DNA from 4 places in the Azospira sp. genome. Region 2 is predicted to be linked to each of the others. Evidence: predicted binding sites of a transcription regulator. Region 2 holds the regulator's gene; each other region holds the start of a gene.
What was found. Region 2 encodes sigma-54, which starts transcription at its own class of promoters, with help from an activator protein. Its sites were predicted from a motif close to TGGCACGCTTNCTGCTNA; they were not measured.

Region 1: the regulator sigma-54 is predicted to act here: its motif matches at 2,492-2,509, upstream of glnA (glutamate--ammonia ligase).
Region 3: the regulator sigma-54 is predicted to act here: its motif matches at 2,055-2,072, upstream of flgB (flagellar basal body rod protein FlgB).
Region 4: the regulator sigma-54 is predicted to act here: its motif matches at 2,118-2,135, upstream of OEL49_RS01300 (circularly permuted type 2 ATP-grasp protein).

The regions. Positions count from the first base shown of each region.
Region 1 covers NZ_JAOTRW010000005.1:155,778-160,508, forward strand. The annotation lists gene glnL (nitrogen regulation protein NR(II)) at 1-299, opposite strand, end outside; gene OEL49_RS08840 (DUF4124 domain-containing protein) at 338-838, opposite strand; gene glnA (glutamate--ammonia ligase) at 1,009-2,421, opposite strand; gene OEL49_RS08850 (rhodanese-like domain-containing protein) at 2,751-3,203, shown strand; gene OEL49_RS08855 (hypothetical protein) at 3,207-4,025, opposite strand; gene OEL49_RS08860 (hypothetical protein) at 4,030-4,446, opposite strand; gene OEL49_RS08865 (CHAT domain-containing protein) at 4,490-4,731, opposite strand, start outside.
Region 2 covers NZ_JAOTRW010000006.1:226,160-230,890, reverse strand. The annotation lists gene hprK (HPr(Ser) kinase/phosphatase) at 1-396, opposite strand, end outside; gene ptsN (PTS IIA-like nitrogen regulatory protein PtsN) at 365-850, opposite strand; gene hpf (ribosome hibernation-promoting factor, HPF/YfiA family) at 1,006-1,326, opposite strand; gene OEL49_RS10825 (RNA polymerase factor sigma-54) at 1,341-2,819, opposite strand; gene lptB (LPS export ABC transporter ATP-binding protein) at 2,886-3,632, opposite strand; gene recX (recombination regulator RecX) at 3,698-4,153, opposite strand; gene recA (recombinase RecA) at 4,150-4,731, opposite strand, start outside.
Region 3 covers NZ_JAOTRW010000004.1:41,906-46,636, forward strand. The annotation lists gene flgE (flagellar hook protein FlgE) at 1-466, opposite strand, end outside; gene OEL49_RS06070 (flagellar hook assembly protein FlgD) at 482-1,171, opposite strand; gene flgC (flagellar basal body rod protein FlgC) at 1,191-1,595, opposite strand; gene flgB (flagellar basal body rod protein FlgB) at 1,608-2,021, opposite strand; gene flgA (flagellar basal body P-ring formation chaperone FlgA) at 2,193-2,912, shown strand; gene flgM (flagellar biosynthesis anti-sigma factor FlgM) at 3,021-3,311, shown strand; gene OEL49_RS06095 (flagella synthesis protein FlgN) at 3,349-3,816, shown strand; gene motD (flagellar motor protein MotD) at 3,892-4,731, opposite strand, start outside.
Region 4 covers NZ_JAOTRW010000002.1:288,212-292,942, forward strand. The annotation lists gene OEL49_RS01295 (alpha-E domain-containing protein) at 1-517, opposite strand, end outside; gene OEL49_RS01300 (circularly permuted type 2 ATP-grasp protein) at 669-2,084, opposite strand; gene OEL49_RS01305 (methyl-accepting chemotaxis protein) at 2,329-3,972, shown strand; gene OEL49_RS01310 (methyl-accepting chemotaxis protein) at 4,045-4,731, opposite strand, start outside.

The DNA.
Region 1 (4,731 bases), on a different contig from region 2:
TCCACCGGCGTCACGGTGCAGTTGATCTGCAGCACCTCGTCGTCTTCGCGGCGAATCTCGATGTTGTGGCCGGTATAGCTCCAGTCGTTGTCCAGAGCGCTGTCCAGGGCCTTCTGCAGGCCGGCCGAGGCCTGGATGATGTCCAGCAGGGAGCGTCCCACCACCACCCGGCCGCTGGTGGCCAGCAGGTTCTCCGCCGCCGGGTTCATGTGGCGGATGACAAGGCCGTCACCCAGGAGGATGACGGCAGACGAAAGCAGGTCGAGGCCGCTGAAGGGGCCGGGATTCAGATTAGGCATGGCTGGTTGGATAGCAGGAAGCGTACCAGCCGCGGCGCTCAACGCAGATTGCCGATTTCCTTGCGGATGGCTTCGATGTTGCGCTCATGCAGTTGCACCTTGTCCTTGTAGGGCTGCACCCGCTCGGCCACCTTGGCGCCGTTGATGCCGCCGCCGACGTTGCGGTCGGTCGGCTGGATGTTGGCCTCCTGATTGGCCAGCTCCTTCTTGGCGGCCTCCAGGTTCTTCTGCTCCGCCGCCAGTTCCTGTTCCAGGATGGTGCGGCGGTCGTTGTCGCGGCTGCGCTGGGTTTCGCTGCCCACCTTGGGGAAATCCGAAGGCGAAGGCGTGCTGACCTTGGCCGGGGCCCGGCTGCCGCCGCTGGGAGCCGAGTTGGTGGGATCGGTGATGATGCGCTTGCAGCCCTTGCCGGGGGCATTGGCATAGGTGATGTGACCGGCGTCGTCGGTACATTTGAAGATGTCGGCCCGGACCGGGCCGACAAACCCCAGGGCCAGCAGGCTGGCCAGCAGGGAGGCACGGGAAAGCTTGGTATTCATTGCCGCTCCTTGAGTTCGGGGCAAGTGTATTGGATCGATAGGGCTTTTACAAATGCCTTTGCCATTGCTCCGGGCAAGCCCGGACACGGCGTCGGAGGCCTCGCTCGGCGGCCTCGGGAGCAAAAAAAAGGGACGGCCGCGGCCGTCCCCTTTCTCGGTACTGCAGCCGCTTAGCAGCTGTAGTACAGGTCGAATTCCACCGGGTGGGTGGTCATGCGCAGCTTGTTCACTTCTTCCATCTTCAGGTCGATGAAGGAATCGATCCAGTCGTTGGAGAAGACGCCGCCGCGGGTCAGGAACTCGCGGTCCTTGTCCAGGTTGGCCAGGGCTTCGTCCAGGCTGGCGCAAACGGTCGGGATCTTGGCATCTTCTTCGGGCGGCAGGTCGTACAGATTCTTGTCGGCAGCGTCGCCGGGGTGAATCTTGTTCTGGATGCCGTCCAGGCCAGCCATCAGCAGTGCAGCGAAGCACAGGTAGGGGTTGGCGATGGGATCGGGGAAGCGGGTTTCGATACGGCGGGCCTTGGTGGATTGCACGAAGGGCACGCGGATGGAAGCGGAACGGTTCTTGGCGGAGTAGGCCAGCTTCACCGGAGCTTCGTAGTGGGGCACCAGACGCTTGTAGGAATTGGTACCGGGGTTGGTGATGGCGTTCAGGGCCTTGGCGTGCTTGATGATACCGCCGATGTAGTACAGGGCGGTTTCGGACAGGCCGGCGTAGCCGTTGCCGGCGAACAGGTTCTGGCCATCCTTCCAGATGGACTGGTGCACGTGCATGCCGGAACCGTTGTCGCCAACGATGGGCTTGGGCATGAAGGTGGCGGTCTTGCCGTACTGGTGAGCCACGTTGTGCACGATGTACTTCAGAATCTGGGTCTGGTCGGCGCGACGCACCAGGGTGTTGAAGACGGTGCCGATTTCGTTCTGGCCGGCGGTGGCGACTTCGTGGTGGTGCACTTCGACGGGCACGCCGCAGGCTTCCAGCAGCAGGCACATCTGGGCGCGCATGTCGTTGAAGGAATCAACGGGGGGCACGGGGAAGTAGCCGCCCTTGACCATCGGACGGTGGCCGGCGTTGCCGCCATCGAACTTCTCGGCGGTGGACCAGGCAGCCTCTTCGGAGAAGATCTTCACGTAGGTGCCGGACATGTCGGTCTTCCACTCCACGGAGTCGAAGATGAAGAATTCGGGTTCCGGACCGAAGAAGGCGGTGTCGCCGATGCCGGAGGACTTCAGGTAGGCTTCAGCGCGCTTGGCGATGGAGCGGGGGTCGCGGTCGTAGCCCTTGCCGTCGGCCGGTTCCACCACGTCACAGGTCAGGATCAGGGTGGTTTCGTCGAAGAAGGGGTCGATGTAGGCGGTGTTGGGGTCCGGCATCAGCAGCATGTCGGAGGCCTGGATACCCTTCCAGCCAGCGATGGAGGAACCGTCGAAAGCGTGGCCGGATTCGAACTTGTCTTCGTCGAAGGCGCTGACGGGCACGCCCACGTGTTGCTCTTTACCGCGGGTGTCGGTGAAACGGAAATCGACGAACTTGACGTCGTTTTCCTTGACCATCTTCATGATGTCTTGGGGGGTAGCCATACGCTAAGTCTCCTAACTGAACAGGTACCGGCCGGACCGGCAAAATCAAATAATTCGGTGCGCGACTTTCATAGCAGGTTCCATGCCAGCACTTCGCGCCGAGTAGGCCATTGTGCCATAAGCAAACTTCCCGACCGGGACTTTTTTGACGCACGCAAACGGTGCATTTTACAGGCTAACGCACCATTCTGGTGCGTTCGTGTATATCAGCGCCCCAAAGCTGCTCGTCCCCCCTCGCGACAACTCCGGCGCCAGGAAACCTGGATGGCTCCGCCGGCAGCGGCATCTGACTTATACTTTTCCCATCAACCAGCAGAAGGACAAGCGCCATGGGCAAGATTTCCGACATTCTGACCCTGGCCCAGGAACGGGCCCGGCAACTGGGCCTGCCCTATGGCGGCGCCCTGACGCCCCGGGAGGCCTACGAACTGCTGCAGTCCGCGCCGGGAGCCAAGCTGGTGGATGTGCGCACCCACGCCGAGTGGGACTGGGTCGGCCGCATTCCCGATGCCGTGGAAATCGAATGGATGCAGTATCCCGGCAACCAGCCCAATCCCCACTTTGCCGCCCAACTGGTGCATCAGGTGGATAAAGAGGCCCTGGTGATGTTCATCTGCCGCAGCGGCGCCCGCTCCCACAAGGCCGCCGAAACGGCGGTGCAGGCCGGTTACACCGAGGTGTACAACGTCCTCGAAGGCTTCGAGGGCGACAAGGATGCCAACGGCCAGCGCAACAAGGTGGGCGGCTGGCGCCATGCCGGCCTGCCCTGGCAGCAGGGCTGAGGATCAGCCGAGCAGGTCCTTCAGCCCGGTGTAGATGGACAGCACCGTGGTGCCGATGGCCACCAGGGAGCTGGAAACCTCGTTGATGCGGGATACCGCCTTCTGCAGCTTTTCCATGCTGGGCGGGCCGCTCACCAGGCGCCGCGCCAGGGCCATCTTCCAGCCCCCCTGCCCTGCCGCCGACTCCGCCGCCAAGTCCGCCGGCAGCGCGGAGACACGGCGGGCCAGCAGGCGCCCCAGCAGCATGCCGGTGAGGTAGCTGAAACCGATGCTGGCGGCGTACTCGGCGAATTCGCGCCACTCCACCCGCCCCTGGGGCAGCCAGGGCACCCCATCCACGTAGGCCACCAGACCACTCATGCCGAGCACCGCCAGGGCCGCCATGGCAAAGGCGGCAGCGCCGGCATGCCAGAGGGACCGCGGCCCCCGTTGCAGCAGCATAAAACCGAAGGGCAGGGGAATGAGCAGGGAAACGATGCGCAGATATAGCGTGTCGAGATCGAAGGCCAGCACAATCAGGCCGTGGGCCAGCAGCAACAACAGCAGGGGCAGCCCCCAGTACAGCAGCCAGCTGCCCCGCCCGCAGCCAGAACCGCCGGTCGCCGCGCCGGGCATGGTCCCGGTCGGGCTGCCGGCTTCCAGCAGGCGAATCCGCTCCTGCAGGGCCGACAGTTCCGGTACCGCCTCGCGGCTCTCCTGCAACTGGGCCTCCAGGTCCGCAATGCGGGCCAGGAGCGGCTTGAACAGGTAGAGGTCGCGGCGGCAGACGGGACACACCAGGGCTTCCCGGGAAATGTCGGAGGTGCAGTAGGGGCACTTCATGGGATCACTTCACCACATTGAGCTGCAGCACGGTGGAGGACTGACGCCCCTCGCTGTCCTGCACGGTGACGCGGATCTGGTGCTCCCCCGGCGGCACTTCGGCGCCCGCCAGCTCGATACCGCCCGCACTCAAGCCGGCCTTGACCCGGGGCAGCAGGTCCACCGGGGTCGCCTTCAGGTAGGTGACGGAGACGCTGGCCGGATCGATCCGGGCTCCGCCACGGGGTTCGAAGCTGACCTTCAGGTTGAAGGGGGATTTGACCGGGCCGGCCGCCGGATCGGGGGACAGCATCTTCACCCCCGGGCCCCGGGTGATGCCGCGGGTGACCAGCCCCGCCGCCGCTGCCGGCAGGCGGGCTTCCTCATCCTTGATCAGGGTCACTGCCGCGGCCGGGCCGCTGAGCAGGCCGAGCAAGGCCATCGTCGCAAAAAAACTCGTCACTCGCTGCATCGTCGCTCTCCTCTCAATCGCCCACCACCACGAAGGGGGCCCAAAACAGGGGATGGGCATAGCTGAACGCAGCCTTGCCCGTTTTCGCATCCACGCTGCCCGGCCCGGACAGCAGGGCCAGCATGGACTGGCGCAGGGCCTCGGCCTTGGCCAGCCCCGGCGTCTGCACCTGGCGGCGGAACAGGTCCGTCATGATGAGACGGGCCGCCACGGTTTCCACCGGCCAGTTGGAGACCAGCAGGGCCCGGGCGCCGG
Region 2 (4,731 bases):
GCGGGAAAGGTAGATGCGCAGCAGGTCGATCACGGCCGAGCAGGGTTTGGCGGTGGTGAACAGGGGCGTGCCGGTGCTCTCGCAGCCCTCCAGCACGGCCGGCAGCACTTCCAGTCCCTCGGCGACGATGACGGCGGGGGGCTGGGCGGCGAAGATTTCGTTCATCTGCGCCTTGAGGCGCTCAGGATTGACCCGGCTCAGCCACTGGTACTCGGCGGCGCCGATGACCTGCAGGCGTTCCGGGTGGATCAGGTTGAGGTGGCCGACCACGTCGGCGCCGTAGTTGCCCCGCTCCCGGATCTCGATGGAGCGTTCGGCGCCCTGGGCCGCGACCCAGGTCAGGGACAGCTTGTCCTGGTGGTCCTCAAACAGCTGGCTGATGGAGATTTGCCGCATGGTTCCCCCAGTCGGTGAACAGGCGGTGGGCGTCGTCGGTGTTGTCGCAGGCGCCCAGGGCCTCGCGGAAGGCCCGGTCGGAGAAACGCTGGGCCAGCTCGGAAAGAATCTGCAGATGCTGCTCGGTGGCCTGTTCCGGCACCAGCAGCACGAACATCAGGCCGACAGGCTTGCCGTCGGGGGAATCGAAAGGCACCGGGGCGGACAGGCGCATGAAGGCGCCGGCGGCTTCCTTGAGCCCCTTGATGCGGCCGTGGGGAATGGCAACCCCCTGGCCCAGGCCGGTGGAACCGAGTTTTTCCCGGGCGAAGAGGCTGTCGAAAACCGTGGCCCGGGCGATGCCCAGGTTGTTCTCGAACAGCAGTCCGGCCTGCTCGAATGCCCGCTTCTTGCTGCTGGCTTCGAGGTCCAGCAGGATGTGGGCGGGAGGGAGGAGTTTGGCGATCAGATCCATGGGGCGGGAACCTTCCCCGAACAGCGGGATGGCGGCGGCAGGGCCGGTTGGAGACTGGGATTCAGGCAGGATACCTGGCGAAAAGTGGCGGGATCATAACGGAAAACGACCCCGCCGCCTATGCCTTTCGTCCCAGTCCCGGAGAGGGAATCAGATCACTCTTCGATGTGATTCTTGATGGTGTCGCGGTGGTGATCCTGGGCCTTCTGCTTGTACTTCTGCACCTGGCGGTCCAGCTTGTCGATCAGGGTGTCCACGGCGGCATACAGGTCGGCATCCTCGGCATCCACGTGGATGTCCTTGCCGGGCACGCGCACGGTGACTTCAGCCTTCTGCTTCAGCTTTTCCACGGTGAGGATGACGTTGACGTCGATGACGCTGTCGAAGTGACGCGTAACCCGCTCCAGCTTGGCAGTGACGTAGTCGCGGATCGCCGGGGTGACTTCCAGGTGATGTCCGGTGATGTGCAGGTTCATGGCTCGCTCCTTTTTTAGATGGACTTGCGTAGGTTGGCCGGCGAAATGTTGAGCGCTTCTCTGTATTTTGCAATGGTTCGACGCGCCACAACAATGCCTTGTTGGCCAAGAATTTCGGATATTTGACTGTCCGAAAGGGGTTTTCTGGGGTCTTCGGCCGCCACCAGCTGCTTGATCAGGGCCCGGATGGCGGTGGCCGAACAGGCGCCCCCCGTATCCGTGGCCACATGGCTGCCGAAGAAATACTTGAGTTCGAAAATGCCCCGGGGGGTGGCCATGTACTTCTGGGTCGTCACCCGGGAAACGGTGGATTCGTGCAGGCCCAGGGTTTCGGCGATTTCCCGCAGTACCAGGGGACGCATGGCCACCTCGCCGTGTTCGAAGAACTGGCGCTGGCGGTCCAGGATGGCCTGGGACACGCGCAGGATGGTGTCGAAACGCTGCTGCACGTTCTTGATCAGCCAGCGGGCCTCCTGCAGCTGGCCGGAGAGGCTGGAGCCGCGCTGCTTGGAGAGGATCTCGGCGTAGAGCCGGTTGATGCGCAGGCGCGGGTAGGCGTCCGGATTGATGCTGGCGGTCCACTGGTTGCGCACCTTCTTCACCACCACGTCCGGGGTGATGTAGCGGGCATCCAGGGGCGCGTACTGGGCGCCGGGCCGGGGGTTGAGGCTCTTCACCAGGTTGGTGACGGCGCGCAGGCGCTCGTCGTCGCAGCCCAGCAGCTTCTTCAGCTTGGTGAAGTCCCGGCCGGCCAGCAGTTCCAGGTGATGGCGCACCAGCTTCAGGGCCTGGTCCCGCACCTCGTCGGCCGGCAGGGCTTCCAGCTGCAGGGCCAGGCATTCGCCCGGAGTGCGGGCGCCGACACCGGTCGGGTCCAGGTGCTGCAGGTGGCGCAGGGCGATCTGCAGGTCGTCCAGGTCGATTTCCAGCTCTTCCGGCAGGGCTTCCTGCAGCTCCTCCAGGGGCTGGGTCAGGTAGCCGTCCTCGTCCAGAGCCTCGATCAGGAAGCTGACCAGCTGCCGGTCCCGCTCGGAGAGCTGCATCAGGCCCAGCTGCCAGTTGAGGTGGTCGCGCAGGGAGGTGTTGGCGGCCTGCACTTCCTGGAAGTCGGAATCCTCGTCCTCGTCGCGGGAGGCGGAAGGGTAGCTGCCTTCGGCAAACCAGTCCTCGCCTTCGCCCAGGCTGTCCCGGCTGTCGTCCCGGACTTCTTCGGGGCCGTGACTGTCGGCGCCTTCACCGGATTCGCCGCTATCGCCTTCCCGCGGGCCTTCGGCAGCAGCCTCGGCCGTACTGCCGGCGTATTCGCCTTCGCTCCCGCTGTAGGAGGGCTCGTAGTTCTCGTCCTCGCGCTCCAGCAGGGGGTTTTCCAGCAGATACTTCTCCAACTCCTGCTCCAGCTCGAGCGTCGACAGTTGCAGCAGCCGGATGGACTGCTGCAGCTGTGGCGTCAGGGCCAGGTGCTGCGAGAGTTTGAGTTGGAGGGTTGGTTTCATGGACCCGGGGCCGAAGGGGCCGGCGGCAATGAGCGGGTTGAGGGAAAGACTCGGAGACTGGGCTCGTCAGAGACGGAAGCTCTCGCCCAGATATACTTTTCGGACGTCTTCATTATAAACGATCTCATCCGGGCGGCCAGACGCCAGCACCCGGCCCTCATTGATGATGTAGGCCCGGTCGCAGATGCCCAGGGTCTCACGCACGTTGTGGTCGGTGATGAGCACGCCGATGCTGCGGTCCTTGAGGAAACGGATGATCTTCTGGATTTCCAGCACGGCGATGGGGTCCACGCCGGCGAAGGGCTCATCCAGCAGGATGAAACGGGGAGAGGTAGCCAGGGCCCGGGCGATTTCCACCCGGCGGCGCTCGCCACCGGACAGGGCGGCGGCATTGGAAGCGCGGATGTGGCCGATGTGCAGCTCTTCCAGCAGTTCCTCCAGGCGCAGGTCGATCTCGTGCTTGGGCAGCTTCTGCAGTTCCAGCACGGCGCGGATGTTCTCCTCCACGTTGAGCTTGCGGAAGACGGAAGCCTCCTGGGGCAGGTAGGAAATGCCCAGATGGGCCCGCTTGTGGATGGGGAAGTGGGTCACTTCCTGATTCTGCAGCTGGATGGAGCCGCCGTCGGAGGGCACCAGGCCGACGATCATGTAGAAACAGGTGGTCTTGCCGGCACCGTTGGGGCCCAGCAGGCCGACCACCTCACCGCTGCCCACCTCGAAGGACACGTCATGCACCACGGTGCGGGACTTGTAGCGCTTTTTCAGGTTGTTGGCGGAAAGCTTGGCGATGAGGTCGGGGTTCTGCTCGGACATGGGCTATCGGATTCTATGAATGCGGGGGCGTAAAGGCATTGTGCCAGAGGTGTCGCCCGGGGGTTCTACCAGTCGCTGCCGGACTCGTCGTCCCAGCCGCCCTGCAGCACCTGGCGGACGGTGGCGGCGGCAAAGCCGCGGCTGAGGAGGAAGCGGGTCTGTTTGGCCCGCTCGGCCAGATCGGCGGGCAGGGCGGCAAATTTCTTCTGCCACACTTGGCGCGCCCGTTCCAGCTCGCTGCCGCCCTGGGCCAGGGCCGCGGCGACGGTTTCCTCGGCCACGCCCTTCTGCCGTAGTTCCTGGGCCAGCCGGGCATCGCCGTAGCGGCGGGCGCGGATGGCGACCCTTTCACTGGCATAGCGGGCATCGGAAAGCTGGCGGCGGGCCGCCAGGTCGTCCAGCAGGGCCTCCAGCTCAGCCTCGGATTCTGCGTGGGGCGCCAGCTTGCGGGCCAGTTCGGCCCGGCTGTACTCCCGCCGCGCCAGCAGCCCCAGGGCCCGCTGGCGCAGGCTCGGGGTCATTCTCCGGCTGCGGCCGCCGGGGCGGGGTTGGCCACGCCCAGGGCTTCCCGGATCTTGCCTTCGATTTCCTGGGCAATGGCCGGGTTGGCCTTGAGGAATTCCCGGGAGTTGTCCTTGCCCTGGCCGATTTTCTCGCCCTTGTAGGAGTACCAGGCGCCGGACTTCTCGATCAGCTTGTTGGCCACCCCCAGTTCGATGATCTCGCCCTCGCGGGAGATGCCTTCGCCGTAGAGGATATCGAACAGGGCTTCGCGGAAGGGCGGGGAGACCTTGTTCTTCACCACCTTGACGCGGGTTTCGTTGCCGATCACCTCGTCACCCTTCTTGATGCCGCCGATACGGCGGATATCCAGGCGCACGGAGGCGTAGAACTTGAGCGCGTTGCCGCCGGTGGTGGTTTCCGGGGAACCGAACATCACCCCGATCTTCATGCGGATCTGGTTGATGAAGATGACCAGGGTGTTGGTCTTCTTGATGTTGGCGGTGAGCTTGCGCAGGGCCTGGCTCATCAGGCGGGCGTGCAGGCCCATCATGGAATCGCCCATCTCGCCTTCGATTTCGGCCTTGGGGGTGAGGGC
Region 3 (4,731 bases), on a different contig from region 2:
CGGTCGCCACCGGCGACAATTTCAGCAGATCGGCCGTAACCTGAAGCTCCCGCGGATTCTGCTGCCGGATGGAACCGTCCATGCCGGCCGGATAACCCGTCAAGCGCAGATTCTGGTCATTGACGATATAGCCGTTCTTGTCCAGATGGAACTGACCATTGCGGCTGTAACTGATGGCGCCATTCTGACTGAGACGGAAGAAGCCGTTGCCGTTGATGGCGATGTCCAGGGTATTGTTGGTGGTGGACACGTTGCCTTGGGTAAATTGCTGGACGATGCCCGACAAGTTGGTACCGATACCCACCTGGTTGGCGCCGCCAGCCCCGAGGGTCGACGCATAGACATCGGCAAAATGCGCATCCGCCGACTTGAAGCCGACAGTGCTGGAGTTGGCGACGTTGTTACCGATGACGTCCAGTGCCTTGGAAGAAGTGTTGAGGCCACTCAAGCCTTGTTGGAATGCCATATTGTTCTCCTGCCCTTACAGAATCTGGCGAACGTCGTCGTAGTTGATCAAGGTCCCGGTTCCCACATCCAACTGGAAACCGCTGGTCCCACGGACTACAGCAGAAACTGTGCCAACCTGTAGTGGTTGAGACGTGACCTTGGTATCGCCTTTGGTCGCCTCCACCGTCACCGTGTACACACCATTGGCAGAGACAGTGCCGGCCTCATTCTTTCCATCCCAGGCATACAGGTGGCTACCGGCCTTGGTTGCTCCCATATCCACTTTATTGACCACCACGCCATTGGCATCCTTGATGGTCAGCACCACCTTGTCGGCATCGCTTTCCAACTCGAAACCACCGACAGCCTGGCCGTCAGTGAGGCCAATATTGCCGCCGGGCACCAGGACATTTTTGCCGAGCATTGCCGCCGCCTGCATGGACTGGCCATCGTCGTAGATGTTGAGAACCTTCTCCAGGGTGGAGTTGAGCTTTTCAATGCCGCTGACGGTGTTGATCTGGGCCAGCTGGCTGGTCATTTCCGCGCTCTGCATCGGATTCAACGGATCCTGGTTCTGCAGTTGGGTCACCAGCATGGTCATGAACTGGCTCTGGATGTCGTCAGCCGTCGTGGACTTTTTGCTCGTCGTTTTATCGGTCGCCACGCCATTCAGAGAGGCATACGGGTCCGTAATGGCGGTATTGGAAGAAGTACTGGTTGCCATGTTGCTCTCCTAAATCTGGTTACTGGCCCATGGCCAAGGTACGCATCAACAGGGTTCTGGCCGTATTCATTACGTCGGCATTGCTCTGGTAGGAGCGGGAGGCGGAAATCATATTGACCATCTCCTCCACCACATCCACATTGGGCATGGAGACATAGCCCTCGGCATTGGCGGCCGGATTTTTGGGGTCATAAACCATCCTGGGCGGCGCCGCACTCTCCACCACCTGTTTCACCCTCACTCCCTGGGCCGACTCATTGCCCATGGGCGTGGCTTCGAATACCACCTGTTTGGCGCGATAGGGAGTGCCATCGGCACTGGTAATGCTGTCTGCGTTGGCCATGTTGGAAGCAACTGCATTCAGACGCACAGACTGGGCCGTCAGAGCGCTACCGGCCACATGGAACATGTTGAAAATACTCATGAACTAGACTCCTTACTGTCCGCTCTGGCCTTGAATCGCCGACAACATGGTCTTGAACTGACCACCGATGAACTGCAGACTCGCCTCGTACTGGACAGCGTTCTCGGCAAATTTGGCGCGCTCGATATCCATATCAACGGTATTGCCGTCAGCGCTGGGCTGATTGACCGTGCGATACATCAGGGAAGCGGGGCCTGCACTGCTGGTGCCAGAAATATGCCGGGGCGAGGTGGTACTCATGCCCAGGTCGGACTGCCCCTTGCCGGCCAAGGCATTTTGCAAGGCAGAGTTGAAATCAATGTCCCGCGCCTTGAAATTCGGGGTGTCCGAATTGGCAATATTGGCAGCCAGCACCTGTTGGCGATAGGCACGCAGCCCCAACGCCTGGCGGTTGAAATTTATGGTTTGATCAAGTTTGCTGACCATGGCTGCCATCCGGAAATAATTAGCTGAGCTAGCAATGCACTTTTCGTGCCACACAAAACCACCCCTCTGAGGCAAGAAATTACAGAGGGGGGCGCAACAAGCAGCCATGTTTCGGCAACTTTTGCCGCCTGGAGTACCCCGCCATTCCCTGTCCTAAGGCAAAATAGCGACATGCTGCTCCCTTTCAGAATCTTTGCCCTTATCCCCACCTTAGTGCTGGCGCTGACCCTGCATTTGCAGATCGGCAATGCCCATGCCCAAACGCCTACGCAGAATGGGGACGTAGTCATCAACGCGGTGGACCAATTTCTCCGCACACAGACCAAAGGGCTCCCGGGGCGGGTCCAGTACACCATCACACCTCTCGACAGCCGCACCCAGCTAGCCGCCTGCCCTGCGGTTGAGGCCTTCCTTCCCCCGGGCGCCCGCCTCTGGGGGCGCATTTCAGTAGGGGTGAAGTGCCTCGGCGATGCCGGCTGGAGCATCTATGTGCCGGTCCAGGTCAGCGTCACAGCCAACTACTTGGTGGCCGCCCGCCCCCTCTCACCCGGGCAACCCCTCACTCTCAATGATGTCGTTGCCCAGAGCGGCGACCTGGCCGGATTACCAAGCGGCGTCGTAACAGATGTACAGCAGGCCGTCGGCAAGACCTTGCGTAATGCCATTTCCGCCGGCCAACCTTTGCGGGCCGAGATGCTGATGGCGCCGCTGGTCGTTCAACAGGGTCAAACCGTAAAGATCATGTCCCGTGGCTCTGGCTTTTCCGTAACCAGCGAAGGGCGCGCCATGAACAACGCAGCCGAAGGTCAGATCGCCCAGGCACGCCTGGCCAACGGACAAACGGTGAGCGGCATTGCCCGGCCCGGCGGCATCATTGAGATCGGCCATTAGCCGCAGCCGGACAAGATTCAATGCCATCAGCCACACCAAAAAAACGCTAAAGTTTCTGCAGGTTTGTGCCGTTAAATCCAGCAAGATGAAAGCCTGAAAGGGTTCGCCGTGAAAATTGAATCGTCTCTCGCGCCCGCCGGCACCCCCGGGGTTGATACGCAGAAGCGCACGACCAAGCCACAGACCAAGACCGAAGCCAGTTCCGGGGATGTGCAATTGAGTTTCGCCGGACGGCTGCAGTCCCTGGAAGAGCAGGGCAACGCTCCGGTGGACAATGCCAAGGTAGCCGCTATCAAGCAGGCCATTGCAGAAGGGCGCTTTTCCATCAACGCCGACGCCATTGCGGACCGCCTGATTAATTCGGCACAAGAATTGCTGAGGAAGCAGGACCAATCCTGATCCGGCGCCCGCCCTCCTCCCTATGAATCAAGCGACGATGACCCTCAAATCCCTGTTGGAAGGCGAACTTGCCCAGATGGGGGATTTCATCAAGCTGCTGAAGGAAGAGCAAGGCGCCTTGACTGCCGGGGATACCGAAGCCCTGGAGGCCCTCAGCGCCACCAAGGTTGCTTTGGTGCAAACCTTGAATCGTAGCGGGGAAGCCCGTAACGTCGTGCTCAGAAGTGCGGGTCTGGAAAACGACCGCCCGGGCGTAGAGGCCTGGATTCGGGGCAACCCGAAGGATCTCGCCGTTCAGCAATTGTGGAACAGCCTCAAAGTCGCCGTGGTGGAAGCCAGGGAACTCAACCTGCTGAATGGAAAGCTGATTGCCATGCGCCTGCAGCACAACCAGCAGACCCTGAGCGCTTTGCTGTCCACCTCCGCCACTCCCCAGAGCAATCTCTACGGCCCCGACGGTCAACCGACCCAACTAAGTGGCCGGCGCATCATCGACGCCGCCTGAACCTCCGGTTCCGGGCTCCCCGTTCCCGGAGCCCCCCCCTGCCCTCCCGTTTTACTTTACTACTCCAAGGCCCCTCTATCTGGCAGGAGTCGCGATGCCCGCTGGCGAAGCAGGAGGAACACCGGCCGGCGGCGCCATGGGCGCCTGAGGAGTCGGAGCGACCACGGCAGGTTTTTCCGGCAGCATGGAATCAATCAGGATGCTGACCCGCCGGTTCCGGGCCCGCCCTTCCACCGTCTCATTCATCTCGACCGGCCGGGTTTCGCCGTAACCGATGGCTGTCAGATGGGTAGGAGCGACTCCGGCATCGACAAACAACCGCAGCACCGTGGTGGCCCGCACCGCGGACAACTCCCAGTTAGACGGGAATTGGGCGGTCCGGATGGGGATGTTGTCGGTATGTCCTTCGATGGTGATGGGGAAATCGGTCGGCGCCAGTACCTCACCGACCGCCCGCATGGCCCGGATGGAGGTCTGTTCCAGCTGGGCCTGACCTGGGGCGAAGAGAATGCTGTCGTTGATTTCGATAGTGACGCCACGGGCCGTTTCCAGCACCCTGACCTTGCCCTGCTGCACCAGGGGCGCCAGGACGGCAAAAATGTCCTTGGCCACATTGCGCATCTTGTCCCGTTGCTGCTGTTTGGCCTCGACGACCTTGGGATCCTCCTTCACCACGATCTGCTTGACCACACTGTCCGGCGTCCGCTTGGGCACGACCGTGATGGCGCCCCCATCGACGATGGAGGGGTTCTTGAAGGCAGTGATCAGGGAATCCGATAGCACCCGGTACTTGCCCTCGTTCACCGACGAGATGGCGTACATCACCACGAAGAAGGCAAACAGCAGGGTAATGAAGTCGGCGTAGGAAACGAGCCAGCGCTCCAGATTCTCATGCTCGTCCGCGTGCTTTTTATT
Region 4 (4,731 bases), on a different contig from region 2:
TGTCGGCCCGCTCCAGGAGGCCACCCATGCGGATGAAGTGGGCCGCCTCGTCCTGCAGCAGGGTGCCGAAGGTGACGCCCCGGGTCAGGGCCGAGCGCAGCTTGACCCATTCGAAGAACTCGGTGATGCCGCCGGCCATGATCTGCTCGAAGCTCTGGGCCCGCAGGTCGATCCAGGCGGCGTTGATGGTCTCCCACATCTCCGTGGTGAGGGTGCCGCGCACGGCGTGGGCGTTTTCCCGGGCCGCCCGCAGGCAGCTGTAGATGGAGGAGAAGTTGCTTTCGTCCCGCACCATGAAGCGCAGCACGTTTTCCGCGCTGGGCTCGCCGTAGGCCTTGGCGAAGGGCTCTTCCAGGCTGTTGAGGACGATGATGGCGTTCCAGTTCTGGTTCGCCGCTTCCGGCGACTGGGGCACCAGGGACATCTGGTAGGTGACGTCCAGCAGGCGGGCCAGGTTCTCGGCCCGCTCGATGTAGCGGGCCATCCAGTAGAGGTGATCGGCGGTTCGGCTGAGCATGATGGTTTCCTAGTCTTTTTTAGCCACAGAGGACACAGAGATCACAGAGAACAAGCAGAAACGTTCCGGGTCCGCACGTTTCGCGGCAACACGCCGGCCGCAGCCACGGTCTTACCCTCTGTGTTCTCTGTGCCCTCTGTGGCAAGGTTTCTCATTCCAGCACCCAGGTGTCCTTGGTGCCGCCGCCCTGGGAGGAGTTCACCACCAGGGAGCCTTCCTGCAGGGCCACCCGGGTGAGGCCGCCGGGCACCATGGTCACTTCCTTGCCGGAGAGGACGAAGGGGCGCAGGTCGATGTGGCGTGGCGCCACCCCCGATTCGACGAAGGTGGGGCAGGTGGAGAGGGCCAGGGTGGGCTGGGCGATGTACTTTTCCGGGTTGGCGACAAGACGCCGGCGGAAGTCCTCGATCTCGGCCTGGGTGGAGGCCGGCCCCACCAGCATGCCGTAGCCGCCGGCGCCATGGACTTCCTTCACCACCAGTTCCGGCAGGTGGGCCAGGGTGTAGGCCAGGTCGTCGGGCTTGCGGCACATGTAGGTGGGCACGTTGTTGAGGATGGGCTCCTCCCCCAGGTAGAAGCGCACCATCTCCGGCACATAGGGGTAGATGGACTTGTCGTCGGCCACCCCGGTGCCCACCGCATTGGCCAGGGTCACCTTGCCGGCCCGGTAGGCCTGCAGGATGCCGGGCACGCCGAGCATGGAATCGGCACGGAAGACCTGCGGGTCGATGAAGTCGTCGTCGATGCGGCGGTAGATCACGTCCACCCGCTGGGGGCCCTGGGTGGTGCGCATGTAGACCGTGTCGTTATCGACGAAAAGGTCCCGCCCTTCCACCAGTTCCACCCCCATCTGCTGGGCCAGGAAGGTGTGCTCGAAGTAGGCGCTGTTGTAGGCCCCCGGAGTCAGCACCACCACCGTGGGATCGGAGACACCGTTGGGGGCGGAGGCCCGCAGGGTCTCCAGCAGCAGGTCCGGGTAATGCTCCACCGGGGCCACCTTGTGCTTGGAGAACAGCTCGGGGAAGAGCCGCATCATCATCTTGCGGTCTTCCAGCATGTAGGAGACGCCGGAGGGCACCCGCAGGTTGTCTTCCAGCACGTAGAACTCGCCGGCCCCGGCCCGCACCAGGTCCACGCCGGCGATGTGGGCATAGATGCCGGCCGGCACGTCCACCCCGCGCATGATGGGACGGAATTGGGCGTTGCCCTCCACCTGCTCCCGGGGAATGCGCCCGGCCTTGAGGATTTCCTGGTCGTGGTAGATGTCGTGGAGGAACAGGTTGAGAGCCTTGACCCGCTGCTTGAGGCCGGCCTTGAGGGCCTTCCACTCATCTGCCGGGATGACCCGGGGAATGATGTCGAAGGGGATCAGCCGCTCGGTGCCGGCCTCCTCGCCATAGACGGCGAAGGTGATGCCGACGCGGCGGAAGGCGATGTCGGCCTCGGCCCGCTTGCGGGCGATGCGTTCGTCAGGGGTTTCGGAAAGCCAGCGCCGGTAGGTCTGGTAGTGGGAGCGGACGGCGCCGTCGGCACCGTTCATTTCGTCGAAGAAGCTGGGCTTGTTCATGATGGTCGCGCCATGAGGAAGGGCGACAATCAAATAGCAGGGGTTGTGCCAGGATCATAATCGCTTGATCCTTAAAGGACTTCCGGGGAATTGGCGGAAGCGGCGCCAGAAAACGGTGCCACCATGCACCATGGGCAGAAGCGGGCGCACCAATTTGAAGCAGAAAAGTGTGATTTCCTTCACAGCATGGCTGGTGGCGGAAATATAATGCGCACTTCATGTTTCATATAGTTTGGACAATCCCATGCTTGATCAACTTTCCCTGCGTACCCGACTCCTGGCGGTGGTGCTGGTGGCGCTCCTGGGGGTCCTGGCACTGGCGGCCATCGCCGCCTTCAATACCCGCTCCCTCATGCTGGATGAGAGAAAGGGACAGATTCGCGCCATCACCCAGGGCGCCTACAACGTGGTCGCCTACTATCAAAGCCAGGAAGCCGCCGGCAACCTCAGCCGCGACGAGGCCCAGGCCCACGCCAAGGCGGCCGTGCGGCAGATCCGCTTCAACGGCCCCGACGGCAAGAGCGACTATTTCTACATCTGGACCCCCGACGGCATCAGCGTCATGCATGCCCTGAAGCCGGAATGGGAAGGCAAGCCCATGGGCGACCAGGTGAAGGACGGCAGCGGCAAGCTGATCATCCGGGAACTGGCAAGCCTGCTGCAGAACCAGGCCACCACCTACATGGACACCCAGTTCGTCAAGAAGGCGGGCGACCCCACCATGTATCCCAAGGTGCTCTACGCCCAGAAATTCCCGGCCTGGGACTGGATCATCGGCACCGGCGTCTATATCGACGAAGTGGACCGGGAGTTCCAGCAAACCCTGATCTACCAGGGCCTGCTGGCCCTGGTGGTGCTGGCCCTGATCGGCAGCATCTGCTACCTGGTGACCCGCAGCGTGCTCAAGCAGATCGGCGGCGAGCCGGCAGCCGCCACGGCCATCATGCAGCAGGTGGCCGGCGGCAACCTGCATGCGGCCATCGGCCAGACCCAGCCCGGCAGCCTGCTCCATGCCCTGAGCCAGATGGTGCTCTCCCTGCGCCAGATGCTCACCGAAATCCGCCAGGACGCGGAAACCCTGGCCAGCAACTCCCAGGCGATCAGCTCCGCCTCCAGCCAGCTGGCCGACACCACCGGTGCCCAGGCCGATGCCACCTCCTCCATGGCCGCCGCCATTGAACAGCTGACGGTCAGTTCCAGCCACATTTCCGACAGCGCCGAGGAGACCCAGGGGGATTCCCACAAAGCCGTGGATCTCTCCAAACAGGGCCGGGAACGGGCAGAGCAGGCCGCCGAGGCCATGCAGCGCATCGCCGCCACGGTATCCGAAGGTTCCACCCGCATCCGCACCCTGGATCAGCAGGCCAACCAGATTTCCTCCATTGCCGGCGTGATCAAGGACATCGCCGGGCAAACCAATCTGCTGGCCCTCAACGCCGCCATCGAGGCGGCCCGGGCCGGCGAGGCGGGCCGTGGTTTCGCCGTGGTGGCCGACGAGGTGCGCAAGCTGGCGGAACGGACGTCCTCCGCCACCATCGAAATCGAGCAGATGATCGCCAGCATCCAGAGCGAGACCAACAACGCGGTGCAGTCCATGGACGACGCCCTGCCCCAGGTGGAACAGGGGGTCAGCCTGGCCCAGGCGGCGGCCGAATCCCTGGCCAATATCGAGGCCGGCGCCCTGCGCACCCTGGAGCACATCCAGGAAGTAGCCAATGCCATCCGCGAACAGAGCGCCGCCAGCACCTCCATCGCCCAGCGCGTCGAAGCCATTGCCCAGACGGTGGAAGAAACCAGCACCACCATGAACAACACCATGACCTCTGCCCAGGATCTGGAGCGGGTGGCCCACAACCTGAAGGGCCTGGTGAACCGCTTCCAGACCTGAGGCCGGCAACGCCCAATGAAAAAAGCCCGGAGCTTCGGCCCCGGGCTTTTTTTGTGGACCTCGTCGACCGGCTTAGCGCCCGGGCTGGAACTGGAAGTAGGCGATGAGGTTGCGCAGTTCGCCGGCGGTGGCCAGCAGCTGTTGCACATTGCGCTCCGCCTCGCCGATGGCGGCGGCGTTTTCCTCGATCAGGGCGGCAATCTCGGAGACGCTCATGGCCACGTCCTGGCTGGCCTGGGACTGCTGCACCGTGGCCTGGGCGATGTGGCGCGCCATCTCGTCGATGTGCTGCCCGTCCTGGACCACTTCGGCCAGGCTGACCCCGGTCTCGCCCATGGCCTCGTCGTTGTGCCCCACCTGGGCGCCGGCGGATTCGATGCTGCCGACGGCGCTTTCGGTGATCTTCTGGATCTCCGTCACCATTTCGGCGATTTCGGCAGTCTGCAGGCGGGTGCGTTCGGCCAGCTTGCGCACCTCGTCGGCCACCACGGCGAAACCGCGCCCCGCCTCGCCGGCCCGGGCCGCCTCGATGGCGGCGTTGAGGGCGATGAGGTTGGTCTGGTCGGCGATCTCCTGGATGCCCTGGGTCACCACCCCGATACGGTTGAGGGACTGGAACAGGGTGGCCATGGTGTTGGAGGCGGTATCCACCGCCGAAACCACGGCCCGGGAGGCCTCCCGGCCCTGGATCATGCGCCGCTCCACCCCGGCGATGCGCTCCCGGGTAGTGCCCACGGCGCTGGCCGTCTCCTGGGCATC